2 regions of the Ruminococcus sp. AF17-22AC genome follow, and region 1 is predicted to be linked to the other one. Evidence: a T-box and tRNA genes for the amino acid it is inferred to sense, from the RefSeq annotation. Region 1 holds a T-box; the other holds one or more tRNA genes.
What was found. The T-box of region 1 lies ahead of ileS (isoleucine--tRNA ligase). A T-box ahead of a tRNA ligase gene usually reads a tRNA of that ligase, here a tRNA-Ile.

Region 1 (15,582 bases):
ATGGGCAGCACCTACGGCACGGATATCCATCGGATATACATTTTCTTTGCCGACAAATCTGGAAATATATTCTACATAGTTATCCTGCTCTTTTTCCGGAACAATGGCTGCAATAACACCGGCAAAACCACCGCCATGAACACGGCATACACCTGCATCGATTTTTTTCAGGAAAAGCTGTGTCAGCGCAAGGGTTCTTGTGATCTTCTGCTCATGGAAATCTTTCATGGTGTAGCAGTTCTGCAGAAGTTCCCAGGAAGAAGTTCCTGATTCATTCACCAGTTCCAGAAATTTCTTATAATCTTCGTGATGGATCGCATCTGCAGCTTCCTCTACACGGGTAGTTTCTCCGAAGAAATGAAGCGCACGCAGAACAGCTCTGTCATCCTCGATTTCATTGCAGTGCGCAAGAAGTGCATCTACGTTTGTCTCGTGAAGAAGCTCTACACCAAGTACTTTGGCAACAGCTTTCATCTCACCCGGAATCTCAGAATATTCCTGACTGAGGTCTGCATGGCCCTTTCCGGTATTTACGATAACCAGTTTATAACCGAATTTTCCGAAGGAAAAATCAAGTTTGCTGTATTTCAGATTGTCTCTGTCTGCGAAATCAAACAGAACCGGGCCACCTACTGCACATGCCATCTGATCCATCATTCCGGAAGCCTTGTCCCAGTATACATTCTCTGCATACTGACCGATCTTAGCATAATCGTTGTAGGACATTTTACTTTCGTTGAAGAAGTAATCAATAATCGTGCAGATCAGCATTTCAAAGGATGCAGAAGAGCTGACACCCGCTGCGGCGATAACATTGGTGCTTACATAAGCGTCAAAGCCGGCCACTTTGAATCCGTTTTTCTGCGCGCCTTCCATCATACCGGCAACAAGTGCAACAGTTCCTTTTTTGTAGTTGCTTTTGCTGAGCTTGGTGAGGTCTACAACAATCTCATCTCTGTAGCCTTCACTTGTGATATGAATTACCTGTGTATCATTCGGGTATGCAGCTCCGATGGTATCAAGGTTGATACTTCCTGCAATTACTTTACCACCATTGTGATCTGTATGGTTTCCGATAATTTCAGTTCTTCCGGCGGAAGTAAAGTATTCTGCTTTGTCCTGTTTGTAGATTTTCTCAAAATGATCTGCAAGATCTTTAAAACGGGCACCGCTTACTTCGGTCTCTCCGTAAATTTCCTGAAGTTTTGCTGTTTCCGGTAAATTCATGACTTTGCTCTCCTTTTACATTATATTTTCTGTGCTTTTTATACGTTCGTGTGATTTATAAATTTATTATACTGTTTTCCTCAAAAATTACCTTAATTAATCTGCGAAAAAGTAGTAAAATATTGCGTTCTTCACAACTTTTTGTGTATAATAAAGGTAATTTTCTGCGTTAAGTTTAATGTAGTATTTTTTAGTTAGTACAGAGGAGATTGATTACCTATGCAGATCATTACCAACCAGTTTCAGAAGGAATTAAAAAAGCATGGCAGTGATTATTTTCCGTTTCTTGTCAGTTACCAGAGGCTTTCTGAATACGAATCCAATTCTTTTATGTGGCATTACCACCCGGAGATAGAAATTACCTATGTAGAGAAAGGTTCCATGCATTACCGTGTGAATAACCGTTCATTTCATCTGAATGAAGGCGATATTATTTTTTGTAATTCTAATGCCCTGCATACCGGAGAGATGGAAAATCAGAAGGATTGCTCATACATACCGATCACATTTGATCCCAAGCTGATCTACGGTTTTTTCAGGAGTACCATCTGTACAAAATACGTCACACCTGTGATTCAGAATCTGTCTGCCTGTGCCATGCACATTGATTATTCAGAAAGCTGGCATACAGTTTTTCGTGACCGGATGCTGGAAGTTATTGATCTTGACAAAAAAAGGCCGGACTTTTATGAACTGGATATTTCAATACGGATGCAGACTATGTGGCGCCTGCTTGTTGAGCATCTTCCTCACCATCCGATGACTGCCGCTTCCGATCTTACTGAATATGACCGGATTCGAAAGATCATTGCTTATGTGGAACAAAATTATATGAACCATATTACACTTGCTGAAATTTCTGAGCATATACACCTCTGCGAAAGTGAATGCACCAGACTGTTTAAACGGCATATGAATACAACACTTTTTTCTTTTCTGCAGGATTATCGGATTGAACGAAGTCTTGAGTACTTAAGTTCAGAAGGGACGATCAGCGAGATTGCAGGGAAGGTCGGATTCTCTGATTCAAACTACTATTCAAAGGTATTTGCAAAAGTGAAAGGATGCAGTCCGAGAGAATATCGGAAGAATTTAATGAAGTAATAAAAAACATAGTCTCACTGGCTTTAAATTTCATGGCAGATTTTGTCGAATCTTGTCAAACGATTTTTATTTTCGTATATTGTAAGTCATTTTTACATATGCTATAATGTCATCAGAAACTTATTATGTTATTCAAGTACCAAAAACGAAAACCCCTCGAGCCGGCACTCCGAGGGGTTTTCTATTCCGTTTTTTTATGGTGGCTTATTCCACAGGCTGGTCACCGACTATTTATCACCGTCCAGCCATTTGTTGATGCAATGACACACTACACCAGCCATGACAGTAAGTATAAAACTTATTATGTCATCCATAGTCACCTCCTTTCCGTACCGGTGGGAGGCGGTAACAATCCCACTATAGCACATGATGTACTACAGTTATGTCGAACCTTGTCAGTCAATCTATATTTTCGTATACTATAGAAAAATGTAAAAAGGGATGACTTTCTATGAACTATACAGACGCAAAAAACGAATTTGAACACTATCTGGATGGCTATGACCGCAACAATGATAAGGTCCGCCTGAAGATCATACATACCTACGGGGTGGTGCACGATATGGAAGAAATCTGCCACCGCATGGCTTTGTCCCCCGAAGATACCGAGCTGGCAAAGATTATTGCCCTGCTCCATGACATCGGACGCTTCGAACAGCTGAAACGCTTTGACAGTTTTGAGCCTGCTACCATGGATCATGCTGCTTACGGCATACAGGTATTATTTAAAGAGGGCATGATCCGCCGTTTTGTCCCGGAAAATCAGTGGGATGACATCATCCGCACTGCAATTGCCCTGCACAGCAATTTTAAATTAGAAAATATCTCTAATCCGCGAACGCTTCTCCATGCCCGTCTGATCCGGGATGCGGACAAGCTGGACAACTGCCGCGTAAAATTGGAAGATGATCTGCCTGTATTTATGGGTATGTCAGGTGAGGACATCGGTGCACAGACAATTACACCGAAAGTTTATGACACGGTTCTGTCCAACCAGTGCATTTATTCCCCGGATCGTGTTACAAAAATGGACTACTGGGTTTCCTACGTAGCACATTTCTGCGATATTTATTTCCGCGCAAGCTTTGACATCATCAAAGAACATGATTATCTCAATAAAATTATAGACCGGATTCCATACAGCAATCCTGATACCAAAAATAAAATGGAAACGATTCGTTCCCACCTTGCAGAGTTTATCCATCATGCTCACGGATGTGAATAACCTTACAGAAGATCACAGCCACTGCTGTACTGACAGCGGTGGCAAGAATCGCCGGCCCAACAATCGCCGTCGGATCTGCACTTCCATATTTCGCCCGGTAAGCGATCATATTTACAGGAATCAGCTGCAGGGAAGAAACATTGATGATCAGAAACGTGCACATTTCATTACTGGCAACTATACTGCTATTTCCGGCAGTATCTTTTTTCTTTCCGCTATCTTCTGCATTCCTCTCTGCTTTTTCTTTCTTCAGCTGCAATTCTTTCAGTTCTTTCATCGCGCACAGGCCCGAACTTGTACTCGCCCATGACAGCCCCAGTACATTCGAAAGAAAGTTAAGACATATATAATGCGCCGCTTTTGATTCTGTGTCCAGTTTCGGAAACAGAAACCTTATCAGTGGTCTCATCTTGTCCGCAAGCCCCGCAACCAGCCCGGAAGCCTCCGCAATCTTCATCATCCCTGTCCACATCGCCGTGATTCCCGCCATAGAAATACAAAGACTGACCGCTTCCCCCGAACATGACACAAAAGCCTTCGTAACTTCATCCACATTTCCGACCAGCACACCATACATAATCCCGATCAGAAGCATCCCACCCCATAGATACGCCATTGCTGTACCCCCAAACCATTCCCTCTCTCTTTATTTTATATATCTCTGCTTTCTCCATATTCATATTTTTTCTTAAAACCCAAAGTCCAGACTTCCATTTCGAAGTCTAACCTTCTCACATTTCTGCATTTTCTCCAAAATAAAAGACCAGACCCTTTTTTCAAAGAATCCAGTCTTTTATAAATTATAAGTTATTATTTGATATATACTTTATCCAGATGCCAGATATCTTCCACATACTCTTCGATCGTTCTGTCGGATGTGAACTTACCTGCGCACGCTGTATTCAGCATTGCCATACGAGCCCAGCCTTTTTCGTCTTTGTATGCTTCTTCCACTTTCTTCTGCGCTGCTGCATAGGAACGGAAGTCAGCAAGGATAAAGTACTGGTCTGCTCTTTCTCCACCGTTCTGGTTGAGAAGAGAATTATACAGATCACGGAACAGTTCTGTATCAGAAGAGAAGGTTCCGTTAACAAGCTCTGTCAGTACCTGACGGATCTCGTCATCTGTGTTGTAGATAACTCTCGGATCATATCCACCATTGTTTTCATAGTTGATAACTTCGTCTGCGCTCAGACCGAAGATAAATGCATTTTCTTTACCTACTTCATCCACGATCTCAACGTTTGCACCATCCATGGTTCCCAGAGTCGGTGCACCGTTCAGCATAAATTTCATGTTACCTGTACCGGAAGCCTCTTTACTTGCAGTAGAAATCTGCTCGGAAACATCTGCTGCTGCAAAGATCATCTCAGCGTTGGATACACGATAGTTCTCGATAAATACAACTTTCAGCTTGCCTTCGATAGAAGCATCATTGTTTACAACATCTGCTACAGAGTTGATCAGTTTGATGATTTTCTTAGCACGTGCATAACCTGCAGATGCTTTTGCTCCGAAGATAAATGTTCTTGGGTAGAAATCCATTTCCGGATGTTTCTTAATCTGGTCATACAGATAAATTACATGAAGGATGTTCAGAAGCTGACGTTTATACTCATGAAGTCTCTTAACCTGAACGTCAAAGATAGAACGTGGATTTACTTCTACTCCATTGTGCTCAAGGATGTATTTTGCCAGGCGAACTTTATTCTGGTATTTGATGTTCATGAATTCCTGCTGTGCTTTTTCATCATCCACATAAACTTTCAGTTTGCTGATCTGAGAAAGATCTGTGATCCATTCCGGTCCGATGTGATCGGTTACCCAGTCTGCAAGAAGCTGGTTTCCATGAAGCAGGAAACGTCTCTGTGTGATACCGTTTGTCTTGTTGTTGAATTTCTCCGGCATCATTTCATAGAAATCTTTCAGTTCCTGTTTCTTAAGGATTTCTGTATGAAGTTTTGCAACACCGTTTACAGAGTAGCCTGCAACGATTGCAAGATGTGCCATTTTGACCTGTCCGTCATAGAGGATTGCCATCTTCTTGATCTTGTCATAGTTTCCAGGATATTTTTCCTGAATCTCAAGAACGAAACGGCGGTTGATCTCTTCGATGATCTGGTATACACGAGGAAGCAGTCTGGAGAACAGCTCAACCGGCCATTTTTCAAGTGCTTCTGCCATGATAGTATGGTTTGTATAAGCAACTGCTTTGGTTGTAACAGACCATGCATCATCCCATCCGAGTCCTTCTTCATCCATAAGGATACGCATAAGTTCTGCAACAGCTACAGTCGGATGAGTATCGTTCATCTGGAAAGTAACTTTTTCGTGCAGTTTCATGATATCTTTGTGATTCTTTTTGTATTTTGCGATAGCAGCCTGAAGACTTGCAGATACGAAGAAATACTGCTGTTTCAGACGCAGTTCTTTACCTGCCATGTGGTTATCGTTCGGGTAAAGGACCTCAACAATGTTGCGGGCAAGGTTTTCCTGCTCAACCGCTTTTTTGTAATCACCTTTATCGAAGGAATCAAGCTCGAAATCTACGATTGGCTCTGCATCCCAGATTCTTAATGTATTTACGATTTTGTTGTTATATCCAACGATCGGCATATCAAACGGAACAGCTTTTACTGCCTGATATCCCTTATGCACAAATTTATTGGAGCCTGTTGCAGGATCATATTCAACATCAACATATCCGCCAAAATGAACCTCTTTTGCATATTCCGGACGACGAAGTTCGAACGGATATCCATTTTTCAGCCAGTTATCCGGTACTTCTACCTGATATCCGTCTTTGATCTGCTGTTTGAACATACCGTAACGATAACGGATACCACATCCATATGCGCTGTAGTTCAGAGTTGCAAGAGAATCAAGGAAGCATGCTGCAAGACGTCCCAGACCACCATTACCAAGTGCCGGGTCCGGCTCCTGATCTTCGATCACGTTGAGATCAAGACCAAGTTCATCCAGAGCTTCTTTTACTTCTTTGTATGCAGTCAGGTTGATCAGGTTGTTTCCAAGAGCTCGTCCCATCAGAAATTCCATGGACATATAATAAACAGTTTTCGGATCCTGCTCTTTATATGCATTCTGTGTTTCCAGCCAGTTATCAATGATAACGTCTTTTACGGTGTAACATACAGCCTGGAAAATCTGTTCCTGTGTAGCTTCTTCGAGTTTTTTACGATACAGGAATTTGACATTTTCCTTTACGCTCTCTTTGAAAGCTTCTTTTTTAAACTGCTTGTCGATCATCGCGTTTCCTCCTTATTGTGCAGCTTAAGCTGCGCTTTTTGTTCCCCCAATTTTACGAATCATGCCCGGTAAATTACCGGGCATGTATTGTTTACAAATTACATTTTTGCAACACCAAGAACAACTGGCTCTTTGTTGATGTTCCATTCTTTTACATAGCCATCGGTTGTGCCCAGAGTCATATCCTCTGCCAGTACTTCAGACATGATTTCCTCTTTGTGGTTCTTCATGAGTTCAAGAATCTTATCATTGTCTTTTGCATAGATATGGATCTTATCCATAACTTCAAATCCAGCTTCTTTTCTCATGGTCTGTACCTTGCTGACAATCTCGCGGACAAAGCCCTCTTCGATCAGCTCAGGTGTCAGATTTGTATCAAGAACTACGGAAATATCACCGTCTGCTTCTGTTACATACCCTTCTGTCTGTGCGGTCTCGATCAATAAATCTTCCTCAGAAAGTTCTGCCTTGTTTCCATCAATATCCAGTGTCAGAAGACCTGTGGTTCTCAGCTCATTCATAGCTTCTGTTCCATTGATCTCTGAAAGTGCCTTACGGATACCGTTCAGAAGTTTACCGTATTTTGGTCCTACTGTACGGAGCTGCGGCTTGAAGCTGTAAGAAATAAAGGATTCTACATCGCTGGCGAATTTTACTTCTTTGACATTCAGCTCATCTGCAATGATATCTGTATAGAACTCACCCATTTCTTTGTCCGCTTTTACGTACATTGTACCGATCGGCTGACGGTTCTTGATATTTGCAGTATTTCTTGCTGCACGTCCAAGAACAACTATCTTGAGGAGTTCTTCCATGTCATCTTCCAGCTCTTTGTCGATCCACTCTTCTTTTACTTCCGGGAAGTCGCAGAGATGGATACTTTCGATTGCCTCTTTATCGATGCTTCTTACAAGGTTCTGGTAGATTTCTTCTGTCATAAACGGAATCATCGGAGCTGCTGCTTTGGAAATTGTTACCAGTGCAGTATAAAGTGTCATGTAAGCATTGATCTTATCCTGCTCCATGCCTTTTGCCCAGAAACGTTCACGGCTTCTTCTTACATACCAGTTACTCATCTCATCTACAAATTCCTGCAGAGCTCTTGCACTTTCCGGAATCTTGTAGTTTGCAAGGCAGTCATCGACAGTCTTCACTACGGAGTTGAGCTTGCTTAAAAGCCATTTATCCATAACCGGAAGATTGTCATAATCTAAAGTATATTTTGTTGCGTCAAAATTGTCAATGTTTGCGTACAGTACAAAGAATGCATAAGTATTCCACAGAGTACCCATGAACTTACGCTGTCCTTCCTGAACAGCCTTGCCATGGAAACGGTTCGGCAGCCACGGAGCACTGTTGATATAGAAATACCAGCGGATTGCATCTGCACCGTATTTCTCAAGTGCATCAAACGGATCGACGGCATTTCCCTTGGATTTACTCATCTTCTGACCATTCTCATCCTGTACGTGTCCGAGAACGATAACGTTCTTGTATGGAGCCTGATTAAACAGGATCGTAGACTCGGCAAGCAGAGAATAGAACCATCCTCTTGTCTGGTCAACAGCTTCGGAAATGAAATCTGCCGGGAACTGTTTTTCAAAGAGTTCTTTGTTTTCAAATGGATAATGATGCTGTGCAAAAGGCATTGCTCCTGAATCAAACCAGCAGTCAATTACCTCCGGTACACGGTGCATGGTTCCACCACATTCCGGGCATTTCAGTGTGATCTCATCGATATATGGACGGTGAAGCTCTACTGTTTTGGCTTTTTCGTCACCGCTCATCTCGAAGAGTTCCTGGCGGCTTCCGATAGAATGCATATGTCCGCATTCACACTGCCAGATGTTCAGTGGTGTTCCCCAGTAACGGTTTCTGGAAATACCCCAGTCCTGAACGTTTTCCAGCCAGTCGCCGAAACGTCCCTTACCGATGCTCTCCGGAATCCAGTTGATGGTGTTGTTGTTGCGGATCAGGTCATCTTTGACTGCAGTCATCTTAATGAACCAGGATTCACGTGCATAGTAGATCAGTGGTGTATCACATCTCCAGCAATGCGGATAGTCATGCTCAAATTTCGGTGCATCAAAGAGTTTTCCTTCTTTGTCAAGATCCTGAAGTACAAGCGGATCAGCTTTCTTTACAAAGATTCCTGCATATGGAGTCTCTGCTGTCATATCACCTTTACCGTCTACAAACTGTACAAACGGAAGATCATAGTTACGTCCGATACGGCTGTCGTCTTCACCGAATGCCGGTGCGATATGAACGATACCGGTACCATCACTCATAGTTACATAGTTATCTGCTGTAACGAAGTGAGCTTTCTTTTTCTGTTTTGCTGCTGCCTCTCCTGCACATGCAAAAAGCGGCTCATATTCTTTGTATTCCAGATCTTTACCAATATATTTCTCAAGTACTTCGTATGCCGGTGTTTCTTCGGACCCAAGTTTGCCGAGAACTTTATCAAGTAAAGCTTCTGCCATGTAATAAGTATAACCGTCTGCTGCTTTTACTTTGCAGTAAGTCTCATCCGGATTTACGCAAAGTGCAACGTTGGACGGAAGTGTCCATGGTGTTGTTGTCCATGCAAGGAAGTATGCATCTTCACCGACAACTTTGAAACGAACGATTGCTGAACGTTCTTTGACTGTTTTGTAGCCCTGAGAAACTTCCTGCGCGGAAAGTGGTGTACCACAACGCGGACAGTAAGGAACGATTTTAAATCCTTTGTACAGGAGTTTCTTGTTCCAGATTTCTTTCAGTGCCCACCACTCTGACTCGATATAGTCATCATGATAGGTAACGTATGGATTTTCCATATCAGCCCAGAAACCAACGGTTGAAGAAAAGTCTTCCCACATTCCTTTGTATTTCCAGACACTTTCTTTACACTGCTGAATGAATGGCTCCATACCATATTCCTCGATCTGCTCTTTGCCATCCAGACCAAGTTTCTTCTCTACTTCCAGCTCAACCGGAAGTCCGTGGGTATCCCATCCTGCTTTACGAGGTACCATGTAGCCTTTCATTGTACGGTATCTCGGAATCATATCTTTGATAACACGGGTCAGTACATGACCGATGTGTGGTTTGCCGTTTGCGGTCGGCGGTCCGTCATAGAACATATAAGTAGGATCATCTTTACGGTCTTCCATACTTTTTTCGAAAATATGGTTTTCTTTCCAGAATTTTTCTACTTGTTTTTCGCGGTCTACAAAATTCAGGTTCGTATCTACCTTCTGGTACACAACAAATTCCTCCTTTTATTGTAAGAAAATAATCAAAACGGACAAGTCCATTTCCCAGTAAAATAAAAAAACTTCCGTCCTGTAAAAGGACGAAAGCAATTTCCACATTCGCACCACCTGTTACATTGTACGGGCCGGTAGTAATAAACGCCAATACATGTTCCCTTTAACGGCGGAAAACCGTCTCTCCTTACTGAGAATTTCAGGAAAGAAACTCCGGAGTGATCTTCGATAAAAATTACTGGCACCGGGCTTCCACCTGTCCCCGGCTCTCTGATGTGTTCATTTTTATTTACTGTCTCCATCATGGTTTTTACTTATTTATACGTGCTGTTTTATTATACGGTGTTAATTTTCGATATGTCAAGGTCTTTTTGCGATATTTACGGGGTTTTATCAGGGTTTTGCGGTGATTTTACATGGATTTGACCCTTGTATGAGAAAAACGATTACAGTATAATTGGAAAGAATGATATACTATAGAAAATACTTTGAGAAAACTGCATTCTTTATCAGAGCACATCAACTCAGATGCAGGCTTCGTCACCTGTAAGTACTAAGACCTATTCTTCCTGTTAAAAACACTCATAAAAAGCCCAAACTCGCTTCGCTCAAACAGTGTGCTTTTTATTCGTAACACAGTCAGAATATGCCTAAGAACTTACAAGGCTCCTGCAGAGCGCTTCTGATTCGATGTGCTCTATAAAAAATCCCAGTTCTTCTCCTTTTCCCGGACCGCGGGGCGGCGAACACTACAAACATACCGACAGCTTCCCCGCCCCGCTAGCCAGAACTTTATATTAACAATATGATGCAGAGGAAAGCATCTGTGCTTGATCCGGATATCAAACATGTCTGAAATATCCGGTTCTGTATCGCTTGAGAGAATTTGTAGAAGTACCTAAGGTACAAATCTTTGCGTTGTATGAAAAAAAGGCATTGTCTGAGCGTCAGCGAGTTTGGCTTTTTTTCATACGCTCTTAGCAAAGGCATGTACCTCTGGTACTTCTGAATTCTCGAACCTGATACAGAATCCAGATATTTCATGGCATGTAAAGATAGCTCCCTCAACACTATCTCTTCCTCTGCTCCAACATTTTAATATCAGAAAGGTACACATATGAATATAAAGAAAACACTCCGGCGTCTTCTGACCGCTACTCTCTGTTCTACCGTATTTATCGTGCAGGCAGTCCCGGTCTTCGCCACAGACAGCTACGGCGCGCCTCTGGTCACAGCCACACCGACGCCCAACCCGCACACCGCCTATTACACTCAACCCGCCGATACAGATTCCATCGAAGGCTGGGTAAAAGCGCCTCAGATCGAAGGAGAATCTGCAATCCTTGTCGACATGCTCTCCGGTACCGTCCTTTACTCCAAAAACGCTGATAAGGCACAGTATCCGGCAAGCATCACAAAGATCATGACCGGTCTCCTCGGCTGTGAAAATCTGGATCCGTCTGCAAAATTTACCATGACTGAATCCGCTGCCCGCAGTATTACCGAATCCAACAGTTCCAGCATCTACGCAGATACCGGCGAAGAATTTACAATTGAGCAGGCACTGATGGCGGTCATGCTCCAGTCCGCCAATGAAATGACACTGGCAATCGCAGAACTCACTTCCGGCTCCACCAAAAAATTTGTCGAACAGATGAATCTGAAAGCCCGTCAGCTCGGCTGCACCAACACACATTTCAACAATCCGAACGGTCTGCCGGATGAGACACATTACACCACAGCTTCCGACATGGCAAAGATTGCCCGTGCCGCATGGTTCAACTTCACCTTCCGCAAATTTGTAACAACCGGATACTACGAAATCCCACCGACAAACAAATTCGCAGAAACACGTTATCTCCTGAATCATCACAAAATGATGAGCGGACAGACTTATGCGTATGATGGGGTCCTCGGCGGCAAAACAGGCTACACAGAAGCTGCCGGCAATACCCTTGTCACCTATGCAAAAAATGATAACACCTACCTCGTAGCTGTTGTCATGCAGTCTGTAAATGGTGCCTATTCCGACACAAAAGCATTACTGGATTACGGATTCAACAATTTTTCCAGATCAAAACTAACCGACCTGAGAAAAGAAATTTCCCGATCCTGTCTGCCTGCGGAAAAATATATCCTCAAAGATTACAAAAACTTTACTTTGTTCCGTATGCGGCGGAACGGCTACGTCTCACTGCCAAAAGGTACCGACGTAAACCGGCTTTCAAAATCGTATTCCATGACAAAAAATCTGGCAGGTCTTCCCCTTCTGACCATCACATACAGTTATAACGGCCATGAGGTTGGAACTGCCAGATATTACCAGACACGGCTCCTCTCAGACGAACTTCTCTGACTGCCGTTTAGTCTGTCTTTTCTTGCGGAGGGAATCCCGTTTTTCACGGATTTCTTCCGCTTTTTCTTCATCAATTCTCTTTAATGTCTTGATCGCATAAAATGCATCTTCATCTGTATGGCGGATTCGCACTTTTCCTTTGATATAGCCATGTTTCTGACAAAAAGATACACTTTCATATGCCCTTGAATTATTCATAAACCAGCGGATCTTACGCTTCGCCGGCATATGGCAAACCGGACATTTTGTGCTTGCCACTTCCCGATCCTTTATGACTTTCTCTTTCTCAGCAAATTCACGTGATACATACTCATCATAATTCGGATATGATAAATAGATTTCTTCTTTTCTTGTCTTCGGATTCTGGTATACATCAATTGATGGATTTGCAAGCACCGCCGGCATATCCAGACGCTTAAATATCTCACCGGTATATTTCGCATCTGTCAGTGCCCGGTGGAACTCCTGCGCTTTCGGAAGATGCATCTTGTCGATTGCATACTCCAGACTCCGCCTGCATGGATCTTCATTATAACAGATGCCATAAATTTTCTGTGCATCGTAATATGTGACCGGACCTTTGATTTTCGAAAGCATCCCATAGTACTTCATATTACGCTGCAGTTCCATCACATCCTGATTGCCCCACGTACAAAATATCCATTCCTCTCCGCACCAGTCCAGAAACTCATCTGCTGCCTGCTGAAAAGACACACCATCTGCAAGATCCTTATAATCCACATGGATCACTTCGTGTATGCTGTCATGAATCCAGTTATATACCTGAGGTTTCACAAGTCTCTGAAAAACATCCACCACTTCTCTCTGCTCATTCATCTTGACCGCACCGATCTCAATGATCTCAAAAGGCAGACGACTGTTGGAATATTTTTTGCCGCCGGGACTCTGATTCCACTCAAGGTCAAAAACAATATAGTTCATACAGTAGTTCCTTCTTTTTATTTGCAATACAATTCAACTCATTTTTTCTCTGTTGTCTAGTATAACAGACAGATTCGTTTCTTTCAACAAAACAGCACACACCTGCGGACAGAAAAAGACCGATACCATTTCCCGGTACCGGTCTTTTCTGCTTATAAAATTTATTTTACGGAGATCTGAAATCCCGCAATCAACTGATTAATTGAGAAATCCAAAGAACTGTTCATATGTAGCTCCGTCTGGTTCCTGATTCTCAAAATCCTCAAGAAGACTGTCTGTACTCTGGTCTTCATCATCGCCCTGATCCTGGCTGTCCTGTGAATCCGATTCGTCCTTTGAGTCATCCTTTGAATCTTTGTCGGAATCTGTATCTTTATTTTCACCAAGTGTTACGGTTACAGTTTTTTCTTTATATTCCCCGCCATCCGCAACTTCAAGAGTTACTTCAACATCTTCACCTGGCTCATAATACCCAAGGCGGCTTACCAGTTCATCAATACTGCGGATTCTCTTGCCATCGAATTTTGTTATGATGGATTTTTCTTTGATACCTGCATCCTCAGCTGCGCCACCTTCTGTTACTTCAGAAACAAGCACACCTTCCGGTATTCCGTAATACTGAGAAGCCTCATCACTTACTGTCATACCTGTGATTCCGAGCACACCGTGATTGTCAACTTTGTCTCGTGGAGTCTCATTCATCAGGTCTTCAAGAGTATCTGTAACATCGGAGATTGCAATTGCATAACCCATACCTTCAACTTCTGTAGAAGCAAGTTTTGCTGAGTTAATACCGACAACTTCATCATCCATGTTCAGAAGTGCACCACCACTGTTACCAGGGTTAATTGCCGCATCTGTCTGAATCAGGTTTGTTGCATCAGAATCTTCATTCTCTTCTACGCCCTCTTCATTGAGTTTACGGTTCTTTGCACTGACAATACCGGTTGTTACAGACTGTCCGTAACCAAGTGCGTTACCGATTGCAACGACCTGCTCACCAACTTTCAGATCATTAGAGCTTCCGATCGTAGCTACTGCAATCTGATCCATCGTATCATCAGAAATATCTGAAAGAGCTACAGAAACAACTGCAAGGTCTTTGTCCTCATCATAACCATTTACGGTTGCTTCATAAGTCTCACCATCAATACATGTAACAGATACGGTATCTGCTCCACTTACAACATGATAATTGGTTGCGATCAGAAGGTTGTCATCGTTCTTTCCTACGATGATACCGGATCCACTTCCCTCAACTTCCTGCTGAGTAGTGAATCCCTGACTGCCGCCAAATCCGTAAGCGCCAAGGTAACTCTGTACATCCTGAACAGATTTTGTTGTGATTGCTACAACGGATTTCATTCCTTCTGCAACGATATCAGAAACATCAAGGCTTCCTTTTGTCTTTGATTCGGAATCATCTTTGCTTTCTTTATCATCTGATTTCTTATCAGCACTCTTCTTCTTTGATTTTGTCTGAAGAAGTGTGGTATTGTCTTTATTGGATGCAGCTTCTACTGTACTGCTGTTCCATCCGGTAATTGTATTGATTCCTTCAAAGGAGCCTGCTGCAAGACCACCGGCAAGTACTGCACAAAGAGCAATGCCTGCTGCCTTTTTCACTTTTTTTCTCATTCTTTCTTTTGGATCGTTATCATTATTCATATTGTTGTTCATCATTGCGTTGTTATTTTTATCGCTCATCAAAATCCCCTCCTTAGGATCATTACGTTTCACTTTATAAGAGCTTCCGGTGAATCGTTATCTCTGTTTCTGTTTTCCTTTTATGTCTAAGAGTATAAAGAGGATTTGTGTTTACTTTGTGGGAAAATTGTGATGAAATTGTTAATTATGCCATGCAAGACGTTTTACATCTGCGTGAACATCACCTGTCATCCAGTCTACATCGTTTGTGATCCAGTCCATGATACCGAGCTGGCGCATTTCCCATTCAACCGTCTGCTCTCTTGCTTCAACAGTTTCTTCTACTTCCATGGTTGTATCGATCTCATCATATCCGAAGATATATCCACCGGCACTCCAGATACTGAAGTTGCTGTCCGGACCCGGATCTACGGTGTCGCCTCTCTGTGCGATCAGTCCGTCATGGCGTCTCTTGTATTCTTCCTCGCATCCGGTTTTAAGCTTTGTCATAAACATTCTGTGACGGATCAGTTCTTTATTTTCTCTTACAATACCAAAGT
Region 2 (15,582 bases), on a different contig from region 1:
CTTGAGTGGTTCGGGGCGTTCGGTTGTTTGTTTCTTTTGTTCCTTTCGTTGATATTATAATAGCATATATAACGCACATATACAAGATGTAATATTAACCAAATAACGCACATATATAGCAAGGCAAATTGTATATATTGTATAACGCACATATATGTATTGACAATATAACGCACATACATTATAATAGAAGAAAAACAGGAACGGGAGGCAATTGAATTATGGCAACAGAAGCACAGCGAAAAGCGATTAGAACTTATGAAAAAAATAACTATAGACTTAATATAGTATTCCCAAAAGACACTAAAAAACGAATTGAAAATTTGCATCTTAACAAAAGTAATAGCGCATTTATCAGGGATACGGTTCTTGCAGAGCTAGACAGACTTGAAAAAATATTGAAATAACGCACATATATGTATTGACAATATAACGCACATATGTACTACAATAACACTTGCAAATAGGCGCAAAAATAAGCCCCTTGGATTTTACCATAGGGCTTTTATAATGCTTTTTGTGGCGGTTTTTGGAGAGATAGCGCATAATATACGCCCATTAACAGCCAACCGCCGAAGCTGTTATAATATAACTAACACAACAAATCGCATTTTGTCAAGAAATTTTTTTATTTTTTCTGCTTGACTTTTTCCAGATCGTTGCGCTATACTCACACCAACGACGGCCGCGGGGAACTCATGGAGGGATAGTTTGAGCAGCTGACGCGAAAAAAATAACGATAATTTGCAGCCAGATCATGCCGGATCAGATGCCGGAAGGTCTGGCTTTTTGTGTGCCTAATAGAACTATATATATTATATATTAATAGATTATCAGTACACTACTGTATGTTAATATCTTTTATATCCCTCCATAGATTCCATAAGGTTAGAGTTGATTAATAATAATATTATATATAATTATATACAGTATATAGAGATATAGTATAATAATATATATAGATATAGTATATGGCGTTATATGAGATTGACTAAAAATTTTAAATAAATAGTTGACAGAACAACAACTTGTATGTTAATACTGTTAATAGACACGAAAACGAAATATATTTTTTAACGCATTTTGCACAGGATAACAGGAGCCGGAACAATGGCTCACATGTTTTTCTGTGCTTTTTTATTTGCAATATTTTTATAGATTAACGTTGTAAAGTGAGGTGATACAGTGAAAGATAATGCTATAAAAACAGAAAAGGAAACAGAAGTATATTTAAGCAATATTAATATATATGCTGATGAATATATTAATACAGTGTTATGTGTATCACCTGATAGTGAGAACTACAGAAAAGAAGTAGCTGACAGTTTTGTTGATATGATTTTTTATATCGCTGATCACATACAGAAACCTAGTAACGATGATATAGAATTATTAGATCATATGTTTAGCGTGTTTGTAAGGTTGTGCAGTAAGTATCATGTTTTGCCAACTCTGGAAGTATTTAGCTTTCTGGTAGGAATTAACCGTTCAACGTTTAGCGATTGGATGCGTGGGGATTATAGAACTGCCACAGCACATAGCAACACGGTGAAAAAATGGTTCGATATTTGCAAAAACTGTACGCTTAATAGATTGCATAACCAGCCCGGAACAAATGCAAACTTAATTTTCGTAGCAAAAGCTGCTTACGGCATGGCAGAGACGGCACCAATTCCAGCAGGACAGCAACAGGGCATACCACAGCAGACAGCGCAGCAGATCGCAGACAAGTACAAGGATGTTCTGGAGCTTCCAGAGATGGAAAAGCCGGAGTTATAACAGCGTGGAACGTACACAAGATTGTTGAAATGTACGCAGATGGCGAACAAACAGACCGAAAAGCGGTAGACATGGCAGTATTTAGTAAATATGCACATATATAACAGTTGAATTTGTGCATGATGTATAGCAGTCTATTTAAAAAACAAGTGTTTATTAAATAGATGTAATATTCTGAAAATTGATACGCATTATAATTCCCTTGATTACCGCCGAAGGTATCCGAAAAACAGCGTTAAGACCGGGACAACGGGAACCCATGGGGCAAAGGGTTGCCCGGTCAGCGTCACCAGAGACAGACCCGGGAGGGGGGTGTATATGGATGCCCCGAACGGCCTAATGAGTGCCCCGACCGCCCCAAAATTTAAAAAACGCCCTTTTAACAACAATCCCTCAACATGGCAGAGATAGTGATTGCAACATAACAAGCCGTAAGCCTTAACGATTGATAATCACTGACATCCGCAGAAAGGAAGGCACAAGATGGAAAAAATAGTAAACAACGATGGTTATCTTCGGTCAGGCTTAATGGATATTGCCAGACAACTACTGAATGTCTGTAGTGAAACTGGAGTTTCCAATATTCAGATAGTCACATCTCCTTGGAAAGAGGGTAAAGGCATTACTCTTTTAGCGAAAACTGATGACAAACCGATTCTTTCAGTAAAGATGGATACTGCCTATGAAAAATAATAATCCTCAAGGCGAATCCATCCGCATCCGGTTGCCGTACCAGCTAGAACGAAAACTCATAGCTGAGAAAAACCGAACCGGCAAGAGTGTATCACAGGTCACTCGTGAAGCATTGGAACAATATTTTCGAAAGAGGTAGACAGATGTCTTTGCTTGAAAAATTTTTCAAAAATAAAAAAGGCTTTCAGGAAAAACTTGAGATGCATCCGCTTGAAAAACCTTTAATGCATGACAAGGTATATGAGTATCATCACAAGAAAGCTGTTCTGGAGGACGGAAGACTGTACGATACAGAATCGGCAAAAAAGGTTTTTACGGACGAATCAAGCTTGAAATATATCTCGTTTGGAGTAAGCACGCAAAGGGTTTATTTCTTAACTCCGAATAGGCATTGGTTCTCAGCTGAAGAGAGAATCGAAACTGAAAGTGGAATAACTGATGTTGGCGAATGCCGTATACAGGTTACTAAAACAATTTTTGTGTATAGCAATCTTCGAATGGAAAAAACACACAGAGTCAAAGATCTGATTGGCAAAAACGATTATGAATTATACAAGAAATATTTTGGGGAGGCAGAGGAAGCATGAATAGTAACAAGAAAGTTTATTATGTATACACTGAGAATGGAAAAGCAGTTATTACAGAGGAAGCACCGGACTTCGATAAAGTTCACGATTACATGCTAGTGAAAGCGGATGGAATCGAGCTTTTTATGGGAGTACATAAAAACCAGGACGATTTAATGCTCCCAGATGAACCGATTGATGTAGCGACTATGTTGATTGATGCCGAAGCAAGTGTTGATTTAGTGGATAAAGGACCATTAACTTGCCCGAAATACGACCCAAATCAGCTCAGAGAGATTGCAGAACATCTTCTGGCATATTGCAAAGCACAGGAAAGGGGATTCAAAGATGCCTGTTGTAAGAATTGTGAACCCTAAACCGTATGATTGGAGAGGGACGCAGTATTTTATTGATGGGAATAAAGTCCCAAGAGTAAAGTCTGTTGATTTCCATGTTGCTGTTGACGAGGTTCCGACATTTGTATTCGAGATGGTGGCGGAGCCGGATATTGAAATGGAGTGTCTGGCACAAATTAGTTTCACTTCTCAATCAATTACTGATGCAATTTCAGTTTTAAGGCACGAATTGCTCCAACATGGGGAAATTTACCACGGATTCAAAGCAAGCCTAAAATCGGCTTTAATTGCTTATAATTCATGCGGCTTGCCATTTGAGCCGGAAGAAGAAATCGCAGAGAAGATACTTAATTTTATGATTGGAGAGGAAAAATGAGATTACCATTAACGATCATTGCTGTAGCAATCAACATAATAGTGTTCACAACGTTGGCTGCATTCCTCATGACGCAAATTAACGAGCAGAAAATACCGATGTTTTCTATTTTCTTCTTTACAATGATGGAATTAGGAATCATTCTGAATACCATATTAATCTGCACAGCGAGGTAAAAATATGCTTTTAGCATTTCCTACGAGGATTATTCCGTTTTTTATCATAGAACGGGTTAAACCTATAATTAAACCGGAAGGATACGCTTACCCGATTGTGGAGCGGTACGCAAGCAAATATTCTTTACATCCGATTTAGTGTAAAAAAATTTCTGTAGTCGATTATATTAAATTCGATTTCCTCCACATATATTGTTTGCATTACAGAAATAGTAATTATATCACACACAATTCTTTCTCCTGCTTTTGTGATGGTGCGGAGTGGGAGAAAGATTTTAGGGCTATCACCAAAAAGGTAAGGTAACGGACTTTGATTCCGCCATGTGTGGGTTCGAATCCCACTAGCCCCGTTTGCTAGGTTGCGCATGTACCTGGCAATGGTTTATTTCACATAGACCCTCCGATACCCATCTAGCTCAACGGAGCTGTCTAAAGGGGCTTCAAACGTCCCGGATGGGATTCCCGTATAGGTGACAGCAAAACCAAAATAGGGAGCCTTTGTTGCGACTGGTGGCAAAGAATCGCAACAGTAGAAAATATAGCTTTGAGGTGCTGGTAATATTTTCTACTCAGGAAATTTAGTTCAGTGGTTAGAACGCCCGGCTCATAACCGGGAAGTCCTGAGTTCGAATCTCAGAATTTCCATTTCTTCCGTATGCTACCCATCCGTTTTATGGGAAGAAAAAACTTTCGGATGAGCGTATGTGAATCAGAATGAGCAAAGATATGTAACGGCATAGGCTTGTGTTTGATCTGATTTCCCGTCCGATAAATGTTTCTTAGTTTCAATAAGCCATCACAAGCGCGCATTGATGGCAAGGGAGTTTTCAAGAAACATAAAGTCAAAAGGCATAATAATATCCGAAACAACTTCGTGGGGCTGGCACGGCATAAAACAGCCTAGTGGAAAGCATAACACGATAAACATATTGCTAACCCGGGGTGTCCGGGTTATGTGGAATGTACGCTAGTGGCAAACTGACAGAGTTGCGCTCTGGTCTCCGGTTCGATTCCGGGCGTTCCGCTTTTGGGAGAATATGTTATAGTCTGATAATTTCAATGAAATGGAGTGACATTTTGAAAACTGCAAAAGTAGACTTATTGTCAAAAGATCAGTTAGAAGATATTGTAAAATCTTCTAGGACACTACAGGAAGTATTGAAAAAGATTGGATATAGCTCAGTCAGCGGAGCAAATAGAAAAACTGTTCAAAAGAGAATTGACAAATATCAAATTTCAACAAATCATTTTACAAAAGGCGTTGGAATCGGAACTAAAAGAACTGAAGAAAATGTTTTTTGCAACAGAGTCTATCAGCTTTGATGTGATTGAGAGGTAATGCATAGACAACCTAAAAGAGGATATCAAAGAACTGAGAAAAATTATAAAAGAAATGAGAGGTGAATAATATGGCAGATGCATTAAATGTAAAGAAAATCAGCGCATTCACTAACAACACGGCACCGGCAGATACAGATTTTTTCTTGACAGCTACGGGAAATGTGGCAAAGAAAACAACCGTTGCGCAGGTAAAAGGGCTTTTCGGTGTATCTTCAGGATTGAAATTATTAGAAGCCACAATGGTCAAATTCAAAGTTCCATCTACTACAAGCGGAGCGTCTACAGGCACCATAACTACGGCATTTAATGTTGCTGATGGAGCAACTGTATTCGTTCCGGTGTATCTGGCAAGTGGATGGCTTACACCTGCAAGCTGTTCGGCTGTTGCTGGCAAACTCAATGTAAGTTTTATTAATACTACAGCTGCAACACACAGCACCGATGCAACATTTATTGTCTTGCAGTTCAGTGAATTTTAAGAAGGAGTGATGATATTATGGCAGAAATCAAAGGTATTGACGTATCATCTTTTCAAGGGAAACCTGATTGGACGAAAGTTAAAAATTCTGGAATCAAGTTTGCGATATTGAGAATTCATCAGAAATCTGGAATTGATACGTCTTTTGAACATAATTACAAAGGTTGTAAATCCAATGGAATTCTTATTGGTGGATACAAGTACAGCTACGCTTTGACACCGGCACAAGCGATTGACGAAGCTGAGGACGTACTTTCCGTTCTTGGTGGTCGTGGACTTGATTTTCCAGTATTCTATGACCTCGAATGGAGTCAACAGAGAAGCTTTGGAAAACAGGCTATCGAGAATATTGCAGTAGCATTTCTGACCAGAATTAAAAAAGCCGGTTATAAAGTTGGCATCTATTGCAATCTTGATTGGTACAATAACGTTCTGTCAGATGCTTTGAAGCAGTATGATTGTTGGATCGCTCGTTACCCGGCTAACGACAACGGTTCTGTACAGGAAAGATTACGTCCGAATGTTGGTGTAGGCTGGCAGTATTCCAGTAAGGGAAAAGTCTCAGGAATCAGTGGAAATGTTGATATGGATGTGTTCTATACAGATTATCGGACGGAACAGAAAGGAGAAGTAACAGTGGCAAAAACAAAATTACAAAAATTCACAGAACTCGGTGATTATTACGCAAACAATGGCAGCAATAAACCGTATCTGGAAAAACGGACAAACGCTTATCTTGATGATTTCCAGAAAAATGCCGGATATAACAATTACACCAAATTTGCCCGTGATGTAGATAATTGGGGACAGCCGGGATGTCAGGGGCAACCATGGTGCGCGGAATACCAGTTCTGGAAGTTGGTAAAAGTTCTCGGAATCACTAAAGCATTAAAAATCATGGGCGGTGGATTCTACAATTGCCAGAGCATTACAAGACACGCTAAAGCCAATGGAACATGGCACAGCACACCAAAAGACGGAGCTTTGATTATTTTCCGCAATGGTTCACATGTTGGAAGCGTACGGAGTTTCGACTTCTCGAAGGTTCATACCAATGAAGGAAATACTTCTAGCGCAGCGGGCGTAGTAGCAAATGGTGGAGCTGTTCGCAATAAATCCTATGCTATCAGCGATCCGGCAATTGACGGTTATGTTTGGATTGACTGGGGAGAAGAGAAAACTGTCGTAGAAACATGGAAAGCAATAGGCACAGCCACATCAACAGTAGACGATTTATATGTTCGTGAGACACCGAACGGATATGTTCTCGGACAGATCAACAAGGGAAATCGCGTAGAAATTAACGGTGAGAAATCCGGTATGTGGACGAAGGTCAAAGTTGCAGGAATCGGCATCGGATGGGCGGCAACTAAGTATTTGCAAGTTGACAGAGCTAAAAGTAAACCGACTACAATCACCAATAAGCAGAACAAGACGCAACGTCTCTTTGTTGGAAAAGTAACGGCAACATCTACGGATGTTCGCACGTGGGCCGGTGGCAACTATCCGTCTATTAAGAAATGGCCTAAGCTTGTGAGAGGCAACCTTGTTGACGTGATGAATTTCACTCAGAAAGCAACAAACGGTGCTTCATGGCACTATGTCCGCATTGCAGGCAAGTACTACGGATTTGTGGCTGCAAAAGATATTTGCAAAGTGTAACAAGTGTGATATAATAAATATACCATAATTCAACTCCTCCCCAGAGTTTAAGCATGGACTCAAAAAAAGAGATGGTCTGTTTCTTCCTTGACAGACCATCTCTTTTGCTTCACTTAATAATGTATTCCCAATATTGATTTTTAATATCCGCATATCCGTTCTTACGAATCAACACTTTATCCCCGGAAAACATCGTAAAATCAGAATCCAGCTTTTGCACATAATCCATGTTTACAACAAATGACTTATGGCAACGCAAAAACCGTTTATCAAGGTAAGGCTCAACCGACTTTAAAGTTGCATACATACTGTGCATAATCCCGTTCGTGCAATGAACAAAAACTTGCTTATCCCGTGCTTCGAGGTACTCGATTTTGTTCAATGGAATCCTTATAATGCAATCTCTGTGTCTGATTGTGAGCATCTTGTGTTTCATATCACTCAAGGTATTGTCAATCATAGAAAACATTCTTCCGTGTTCATTTCCCTTGATGATATAATGCGTAAATTCAACATCCAACGCATCAAAAACAAAATCCTTGTGAGCTGTCCAGAAAGCAATTTTGCCCTTATATCCACACTCTCGGAGTTCTTTGGCAATATCCACGCCATTTTCGTTTTTAAGTATTACATCCAAGACAATCATATCAAACCATTTTCCGTCCTTAACATCATCTATCAAGGGTTCCCCACTGAAATAACCGTCTATCGTATAATTCCGGTCACCGTTTTGCTTCAAAAACGGTTCAATCCGATGCTTAAAATACTCAACCTGTAGTTCACAATCGTCACAAATAGCAATTTTCATAGTAATCACCTTCCGTTTATCGCCTACGCTTCAACTTTCATCAGATTATCCTCATCTAATCAATTAATTATGGTAATATAGTAGCACTGAAACGGAAATGTGTAAATAGTTCAGCAGAAGTTCGAAAAAAATCGAAATCTTAATACGTTGGTACAGCCTGCCAGATTACTCTGGGGAGGAGATGTGATCGTGAATGCAGGTTTTGCCATAAAAAGAGCCGGGGAGTAAAATCCTCGGCTCGTTGCTGTTTATCCTTTGAAAATACGACCGCAACTTTTACATTGGTATTTTGTGGAGAACAATCCTTTACTAACGATCTGAACATTAGCACTACGACAAGTAAGAGCAGGGCATTTTATCTTTTGAGTCACTTTATCTATTTTCTTTCTTTTCCTCATTTAACATCCCTCACGTTTTCGATATATTTTGGCATAAACCACGCTGAATTGTGACCGCTCCAATAGTCGATACCATAATCAATAATTTCCCCATAAAGTGTCAAGTAAGTCCCTGGAACATAGTCTGTATTTTTGAAATCATAATCATTGGAGTATAGAATACCCACGTCATTGCCGCTTCCGTAGCTGTCGGTATCTTTTGAATAAATGCCAACAAGACTGCAATTACTGCTAAGATTATACTTTTCAGTCTTGTCGGAGATCATTAAATCATAAGGGTCTATTGTTGCAGTGCCTTCAACGTAAAGATCTATTTTGACAAACTGACCTTCCAGACTTTTCTTTGAGAAAGTAATATCTTCATACCACATTTCGGTACATTTTTTCTTGTATTCTTCCTCTGATAAAGAATTCATGTCTGTTTCTTCTTGAGTCATTTCAGCGTCTGCATAGACTTCTATGGGGCAAGCGCATAAAATTCCTGACAGCATTGCAACTATAAGTTTTCTTCTCATGGTGCATTCCTCCTTGGTAAAATTTGCATATATTATACCGCAAGAATCGACAATAGCATAGTCAAAACCGAAATATTTTTCATATTTTTATCCATTAAAAATGCAGTTTTATCGTTTTGCCCGATTAATTTGCACAAAAAGTGGTATAACTAAGTACATAAATTATAGACTAAAGAGGTATATATTATGAGGAAGATTGAGAGATTGCTGATCACAGCAGGAGTAATCTTCTTTGCAAGCTACATCATTCACTTGCCGATGTGCAATCAAGATTATTTACGTAAAAGCTTCATCCGCTTGGCAGAGGATATGTGCAAGCATTCAACTTTAAGCCAGAGCATAAAAGAGATTCTAAGAACGAACGATATTGTAGAAATCACAGAAAATCCGGTAAAAACGAACTTTATATTTGTGAAAGTAAAGGTCATATTTGAAATCACAAATATTCCAGTCTATCTCTGGCAGTTTGCAAGGGCGAATATTAATCCATGTGTCCTGTTTCATTGGATCTGCGGAAAATATGATAAAAATAAATGTTCGAATGCATATTTTCTACTGTCCAGACATATACTGTAGTAAAGTTTCATTCGGGAGGGTTATTTATGGATTATAAGAAAGAAATTATAAAAATAATAGATGAAATTGAAAGTCAAAAGATTCTGCGATACATTTATATTATTATAGCTGATATTTACAACGATTTACGGAGGTAGGACATATGAACAAAGATTTATTATATTCCGAAGAAGAGCAAAAGAAAATAATCGCAAAAATGGAAGACCCATCAAATAAAACGGGTCTTCCACCGGCATCGCTTATATACGCATTAATCGACATGGTTGGAGTTCAGACAAATATGATTCAATCATTACAGGAATCTATTCAACGGTTGGAGACAAAAATCCAATAGGTCTTTTTGGACGATCATTTTCTTTCGGAACTGACATGAGTAAAAAGTTCAGCTGACTAATGTGCTGAATAAGTGTTGACATCTTTCCATTAACATATCCTTTAAAAATCATAAGTACGGACTTCTCGTATCCGATTTCAGTAACATGCATAGTAACTGACTGACCAAAATTGGTAAGTAGAAGTCCTACTTCATGTTCAGAATCAAGTTTTGATTCAAATTCTTTGATATATTTGCAAAGAATCTCGAACTGTGTGTCTGAATATGAATATGTTAAAGGGATTGGCTCAATATTATCAATTTGTTTCATAGCAGTTTCGTAAATGGTTTTAGTATCTAACATAGCGTACCTCACTCGCTTAAAAGATTAATCAATTCAACAATATGTTTCTTTTTGGCATCGGACAACCCGAAGTATTTCCTTAATGCATCGGAAAGTTCGGTGTCTTTTCTTATCTGTGCAATCAAATGTGCAGATTCATCGGAAAAATCTTGTTCCGGCTCTTTCCCTGTCATCAGATAATCTACGGATACGTGGAAGAAATCTGCGATTTTTCGCAAATTTTCAGCATTAGGAGTGCTTTTGTCCAGTTTGCTTGCGTATCCCTTTGCGAAACCACATTCAGTTTCTAACGCATTTAATGAAGTTTTCTGTTCTTTACAAAGTATTTTAACTCTTTCTCGTAATGTCATTTTTTGTTTCCTTTCGATACTGAAAAAAACGCAAAAATAATACTTGACATTCTGAAAATATCGCTTATAATGTAACTATCGACACTGAAGATATCGCAACAAAATAAGGACATAAAGAATGCCCAAGTTTATTTTTTATGATTTTGTGTGGTAGCTTGATTATAGAATATATTCAGAGGTATGTCAACAATGTTGTGATATTTTCAGTAAAAATATGAGAGGAGGTATCGAATGATGATTTACGACAGGGTGAAAGCCTTGGCAAAAAAGCGAAATGTTTCCATTCGCAAAATCGAAATAGATTGCGGATTTTCGCAAGGTAGTGTTTGTAAATGGAATGAAGTTTCTCCATCTGCCGAAAAAGTGAAAAAGGTCGCTGATTATTTAAAAACTTCGGTAGATGAAATTTTGAAATCCGATTAACAAGAAAAGGAGATATATGAACGAATTACAGATTTTTAATTCAGAAGAGTTCGGGGACATCCGAACAGCAGAAATTGACGGTAAACCGTACTTTGTTGGCACTGATGTTGCCAAAGCTCTTGGATACAGTAATCCAAGAAAAGCCATTCTTGACCATTGCAAGGGAGTAACAAAACGTGACACCCCTACATCTAGTGGCGTTCAGTCAATGTCATATATAAATGAGGGGGATTTGTACCGTTTGATTATGAAGTCGAAGCTTCCGTCAGCAGAGAAATTTGAATCATGGGTTATGGATGAAGTCCTTCCGGCAATCCGTAAGACAGGTTCTTATCAGAAGCCAATGACCGTAGCAGAGCAAATTCAGTTGCTGGCTCTTGGCAATCAAGACCATGAGGAGCGAATCGAGAAACTTGAGAATACCATGACTATTGATTACGGTCAGCAGAAGTACATCAGTGACCTAGTTTCCAAGGTGGTGATCGAGGTTCTGGGTGGAAAGAAATCCAATGCTTATGATGAGATTGGAAAGAAAGTATTTGCAGAATGCAACAGGGATGTAAAGACTTACTTCGATGTAAATGCCAGAAATAACATTCCGAAATTGAGATACCAGGAAGCAGTCGAATACATCAAAGGATGGACACCGTGTACCAACACAAAGATGATGATTCGCGACTGCAATGCCCAGATGACAATGTAGGAGAGAGATATGGAAGAAACTAATGCATTACTCAAGCAGATTTTGGAAGAACTTAAAGCCATTCGAAAAGAGATTGTACCTACAAGAACAAAAAAAGTAACGCACACAGCAAATATCTCCGGGAAGACAATTACCGAATGCGTTACAAGCGGAGTTAGTTCTGCGATTCAGAAATCCATTCGTGATATTGACGAAGCAGATTCATAGCGATTGAAGTAGACAATCACATCGAAAAAGAAGATATGGCTGCAATTCTTGGAATTGAGTTCAAAGAAAGGAAAAATAAAAATGCTGTGTTATAAAGGGTTCGATAAAGATTTGAAATGTCAAGATTTCCAGTACGAAACCGGGAAAAAATATTCAGAAGAAAGTGCTGAAATTTGCGAAAAAGGATTTCATGCGTGTGAATTTCCATTAGATGTATTTAGATATTATGCACCGTCAGATTCAAGATACTGTGAAGTAGATTTGGATGCAAACGATCAAAAATCAAATGATAGCAAGAGAGTTGGAAAAAGTATTTCGATCAAAGCTGAGATCGGGATTGCTGGAATCGTAAAAGCCGGTGTTGAATATATCAAGAACCAAGTTGATTGGAACAATGATAAAAAAACCAACACCGGAGACTGTTCAGCGGCAACCAACACCGGAGACTGTTCAGCGGCAACCAACACCGGAAACCGTTCAGCGGCAACCAGCACCGGAAACCGTTCAGCGGCAACCAACACCGGAGACCGTTCAGCGGCAACCAACACCGGATACCGTTCAGCGGCAACCAACACCGGATACCGTTCAGCGGCAACCAACACCGGATACCGTTCAGCGGCAACCAACACCGGATACCGTTCAGCGGCAACCAACACCGGATACCGTTCAGCGGCAACCAACACCGGATACCGTTCAGCGGCAACCAACACCGGATACCGTTCAGCGGCAACCAACACCGGATACCGTTCAGCGGCAACCAACACCGGATACCGTTCAGCGGCAACCAACACCGGATACCGTTCAGCGGCAACCAACACCGGATACCGTTCAGCGGCAACCAACACCGGATACCGTTCAGCGGCAACCAACACCGGATACCGTTCAGCGGCAACCAACACCGGATACCGTTCAGCGGCAACCAACACCGGATACCGTTCAGCGGCAACCAACACCGGATACCGTTCAGCGGCAACCAACACCGGATACCGTTCAGCGGCAACCAACACCGGATACCGTTCAGCGGCAACCAACACCGGATACCGTTCAGCGGCAACCAACACCGGATACCGTTCAGCGGCAACCAACACCGGATACCGTTCAGCGGCAACCAACACCGGATACCGTTCAGCGGCAACCAACACCGGATACCGTTCAGCGGCAACCAACACCGGATACCGTTCAGCGGCAACCAACACCGGATACCGTTCAGCGGCAACCAACACCGGATACCGTTCAGCGGCAACCAACACCGGATACCGTTCAGCGGCAACCAACACCGGATACCGTTCAGCGGCAACCAACACCGGAAACTGTTCAGCGGCAACCAACACCGGATACCGTTCAGCGGCAACCAACACCGGATACCGTTCAGCGGCAACCAACACCGGAAACTGTTCAGCGGCAACCAACACCGGAAACTGTTCAGCGGCAACCAACACCGGATACCGTTCAGCGGCAACCAACACCGGATACCGTTCAGCGGCAACCGTAGAAGGAAAAGAGAGTGTTGCAATGGCAATTGGATACGGTTCCAAAGCAAAAGGGTCTATTGGATGCTTTATTGTACTTGCTGAATGGAAGAAATTTGAAGACGAAACATACCATATTGTAGACGTGAAGTCCGCAAAAGTAGACGGGACAAAGATAAAACCAGATACATTTTATAAACTTGTAAACGGAGAATTTGTTGCAGAAGAGTAGTTTGGCTCCACGGGTACGGCAAATACCACGCAGAGCCACGTATCTAACTTAATTGGGTAAGTTAAATACAGGTAAAGTATAACACACCTTCCTGTATTTGAAAAGAAAATTTATACCAGGAGGGCATTTTTTATGTCTAAAATCACAAAACACACCGAAAACGTAACTAAAAACCAGAGCCTTGCAAGCGAAATCATCGCAGATCAGGCGGCAAAAACAAAACGTCTGAAAGTCGCAGTTGTAGCGCTGTCAGTAGCTTTACTTGCAACAGCAGCAACAAAAAGAAAGAAGTGAGGGATATGAGGAAAAGAATGTATTTTATCGGAGTAATGGCACAGGTTGGAACATTTTCCACGATTGCATTATTACTCTGGTGGATGACGAAAATGGATGTACTTAAACTGTTCTGCATAAGTGCGGTGGTGTCTTCAATGATATCCCTCCCTATTTTAATGCAGATAGAAAGGTGGGTAAACGGAGTTGAATAAACTTTTAGAAAACAATCAGGCAACACTGATTGGGACAATTGAATCCAAGTTTGAATTTAGCCATGAAATATATGGAGAAAAGTTTTACACAATGCAGGTATCGGCAAAACGACTGAGCGATACAAAGGATATTCTTCCAGTTATGGTATCCGAAAGGCTTATTGATGTAACACAGGACTATACCGGAGAAATGGTTGAAGTTTACGGACAGTTCCGTTCTTACAACAAGCACGATGACAAACACAGTAAATTAATTCTCTTTGTTTTCGCAAGAGAAATTAAATTTGCAGAGGAAGGTACATATCACACCAATAATATTCTTTTGGACGGATTTATCTGTAAACCGCCAGTATACAGAAAGACACCAAACGGAAGAGAAATCGCAGATATCCTTCTTGCAGTAAACCGCCCACATGGAATATCTGACTACATACCGTGCATTTGCTGGGGAAGAGATGCCAGATATATTAGCGGTTGCGAAGTTGGAGATAACATTCTTTTGCAAGGAAGAATACAGAGCCGAGAATACACAAAAAAAGTTGAAACTGAGGTTGAAAAAAGAACGGCTTATGAAGTTTCAGCATATTGGTTGGAGGATAAAACAGCATGAAAACAGTAGAATTGAAACAGATTAATATTGAAAACTACAAGAAGTTTGAGTCTGCGGAGTATCAGTTTGCACCACGAACAATGGTGTCCGGCAGGAACCGTCAGGGTAAAACAACATTGATGGACGCATATTTTGATGCGCTGACCGGAAAGCTTGCAGACGGTACATCTCCGAATAATGTCAGAAGAAAAGAAGACGGAGAAGAAGTTGAGGGTGTCGTATCCAGAGAACTCACACTTCTGATTGATGGAGAAGAAACCGTGATCCGTAAGGAAACGAAGAAGGGTAAATCTTCCAGCACCACAAAATATCAGGTTGATGGGTTTGATTACAACCAGACAAAATACAAAGATTTCTTAAAAAGAATTGCAGACCCAGAAACCATTATGATGTGCAGCAATGCCAGAGTATTCCTGAATGAACTTCGAAAATCAACAGCAAGTGCCAGAGCAACGCTTGAAAAGATGGCAGGGTTCAATGCGGATAAAGTATTGCAGGACAATCCAGAAGTTTCGGAAATCATCAAGAATCATTCTGTCGAGGAAGTTGTGAAAAAACTCAACAAAGACAGAAAAGATATCCAGAAGAAAATTGACGTCAAAAAGGTTGAGATTGATACCTTAAAGGAACAAGGAATACCAGACGCAGCAGTTCTTGAAGAAAAGAGAGAACAAGTTTTAAATCATTTGATCGTGCTGA

Region 2: it has a tRNA-Ile gene. The T-box ahead of ileS (isoleucine--tRNA ligase) is inferred to sense a tRNA for this amino acid. The anticodon was not compared.

The regions. Positions count from the first base shown of each region.
Region 1 covers NZ_QRXT01000009.1:60,560-76,141, reverse strand. Annotated here, with positions in the region: gene DWW86_RS12690 (galactokinase) at 1-1,227, opposite strand, end outside; gene DWW86_RS12685 (helix-turn-helix transcriptional regulator) at 1,447-2,331, shown strand; gene DWW86_RS12680 (HD domain-containing protein) at 2,783-3,556, shown strand; gene DWW86_RS12675 (nucleoside recognition protein) at 3,528-4,172, opposite strand; gene DWW86_RS12670 (glycogen/starch/alpha-glucan phosphorylase) at 4,367-6,820, opposite strand; gene ileS (isoleucine--tRNA ligase) at 6,922-10,074, opposite strand; T-box leader at 10,157-10,391, opposite strand; gene DWW86_RS12660 (D-alanyl-D-alanine carboxypeptidase family protein) at 11,195-12,433, shown strand; gene DWW86_RS12655 (3'-5' exonuclease) at 12,416-13,375, opposite strand; gene DWW86_RS12650 (S1C family serine protease) at 13,574-15,082, opposite strand; gene DWW86_RS12645 (L-rhamnose mutarotase) at 15,224-15,582, opposite strand, start outside.
Region 2 covers NZ_QRXT01000001.1:320,072-335,653, forward strand. Annotated here, with positions in the region: gene DWW86_RS01570 (hypothetical protein) at 222-407, shown strand; gene DWW86_RS01575 (hypothetical protein) at 1,186-1,779, shown strand; gene DWW86_RS01580 (hypothetical protein) at 2,263-2,472, shown strand; gene DWW86_RS01585 (hypothetical protein) at 2,616-3,059, shown strand; gene DWW86_RS01590 (hypothetical protein) at 3,056-3,415, shown strand; gene DWW86_RS01595 (hypothetical protein) at 3,387-3,770, shown strand; gene DWW86_RS01600 (hypothetical protein) at 3,767-3,946, shown strand; tRNA gene DWW86_RS01605 (tRNA-Gln) at 4,225-4,296, shown strand; tRNA gene DWW86_RS01610 (tRNA-Ile) at 4,519-4,591, shown strand; gene DWW86_RS16940 (hypothetical protein) at 5,024-5,269, shown strand; gene DWW86_RS01615 (hypothetical protein) at 5,356-5,766, shown strand; gene DWW86_RS01620 (GH25 family lysozyme) at 5,784-7,427, shown strand; gene DWW86_RS01625 (LytR/AlgR family response regulator transcription factor) at 7,537-8,235, opposite strand; gene DWW86_RS01630 (hypothetical protein) at 8,630-9,148, opposite strand; gene DWW86_RS01635 (hypothetical protein) at 9,335-9,724, shown strand; gene DWW86_RS01640 (hypothetical protein) at 9,867-10,058, shown strand; gene DWW86_RS01645 (DUF6173 family protein) at 10,027-10,401, opposite strand; gene DWW86_RS01650 (helix-turn-helix domain-containing protein) at 10,410-10,751, opposite strand; gene DWW86_RS01655 (helix-turn-helix domain-containing protein) at 10,983-11,174, shown strand; gene DWW86_RS17020 (ORF6C domain-containing protein) at 11,191-11,877, shown strand; gene DWW86_RS01665 (hypothetical protein) at 11,887-12,084, shown strand; gene DWW86_RS17650 (DUF7666 domain-containing protein) at 12,166-13,785, shown strand; gene DWW86_RS17035 (hypothetical protein) at 13,918-14,079, shown strand; gene DWW86_RS16945 (hypothetical protein) at 14,085-14,273, shown strand; gene DWW86_RS01675 (single-stranded DNA-binding protein) at 14,266-14,883, shown strand; gene DWW86_RS01680 (AAA family ATPase) at 14,880-15,582, shown strand, end outside.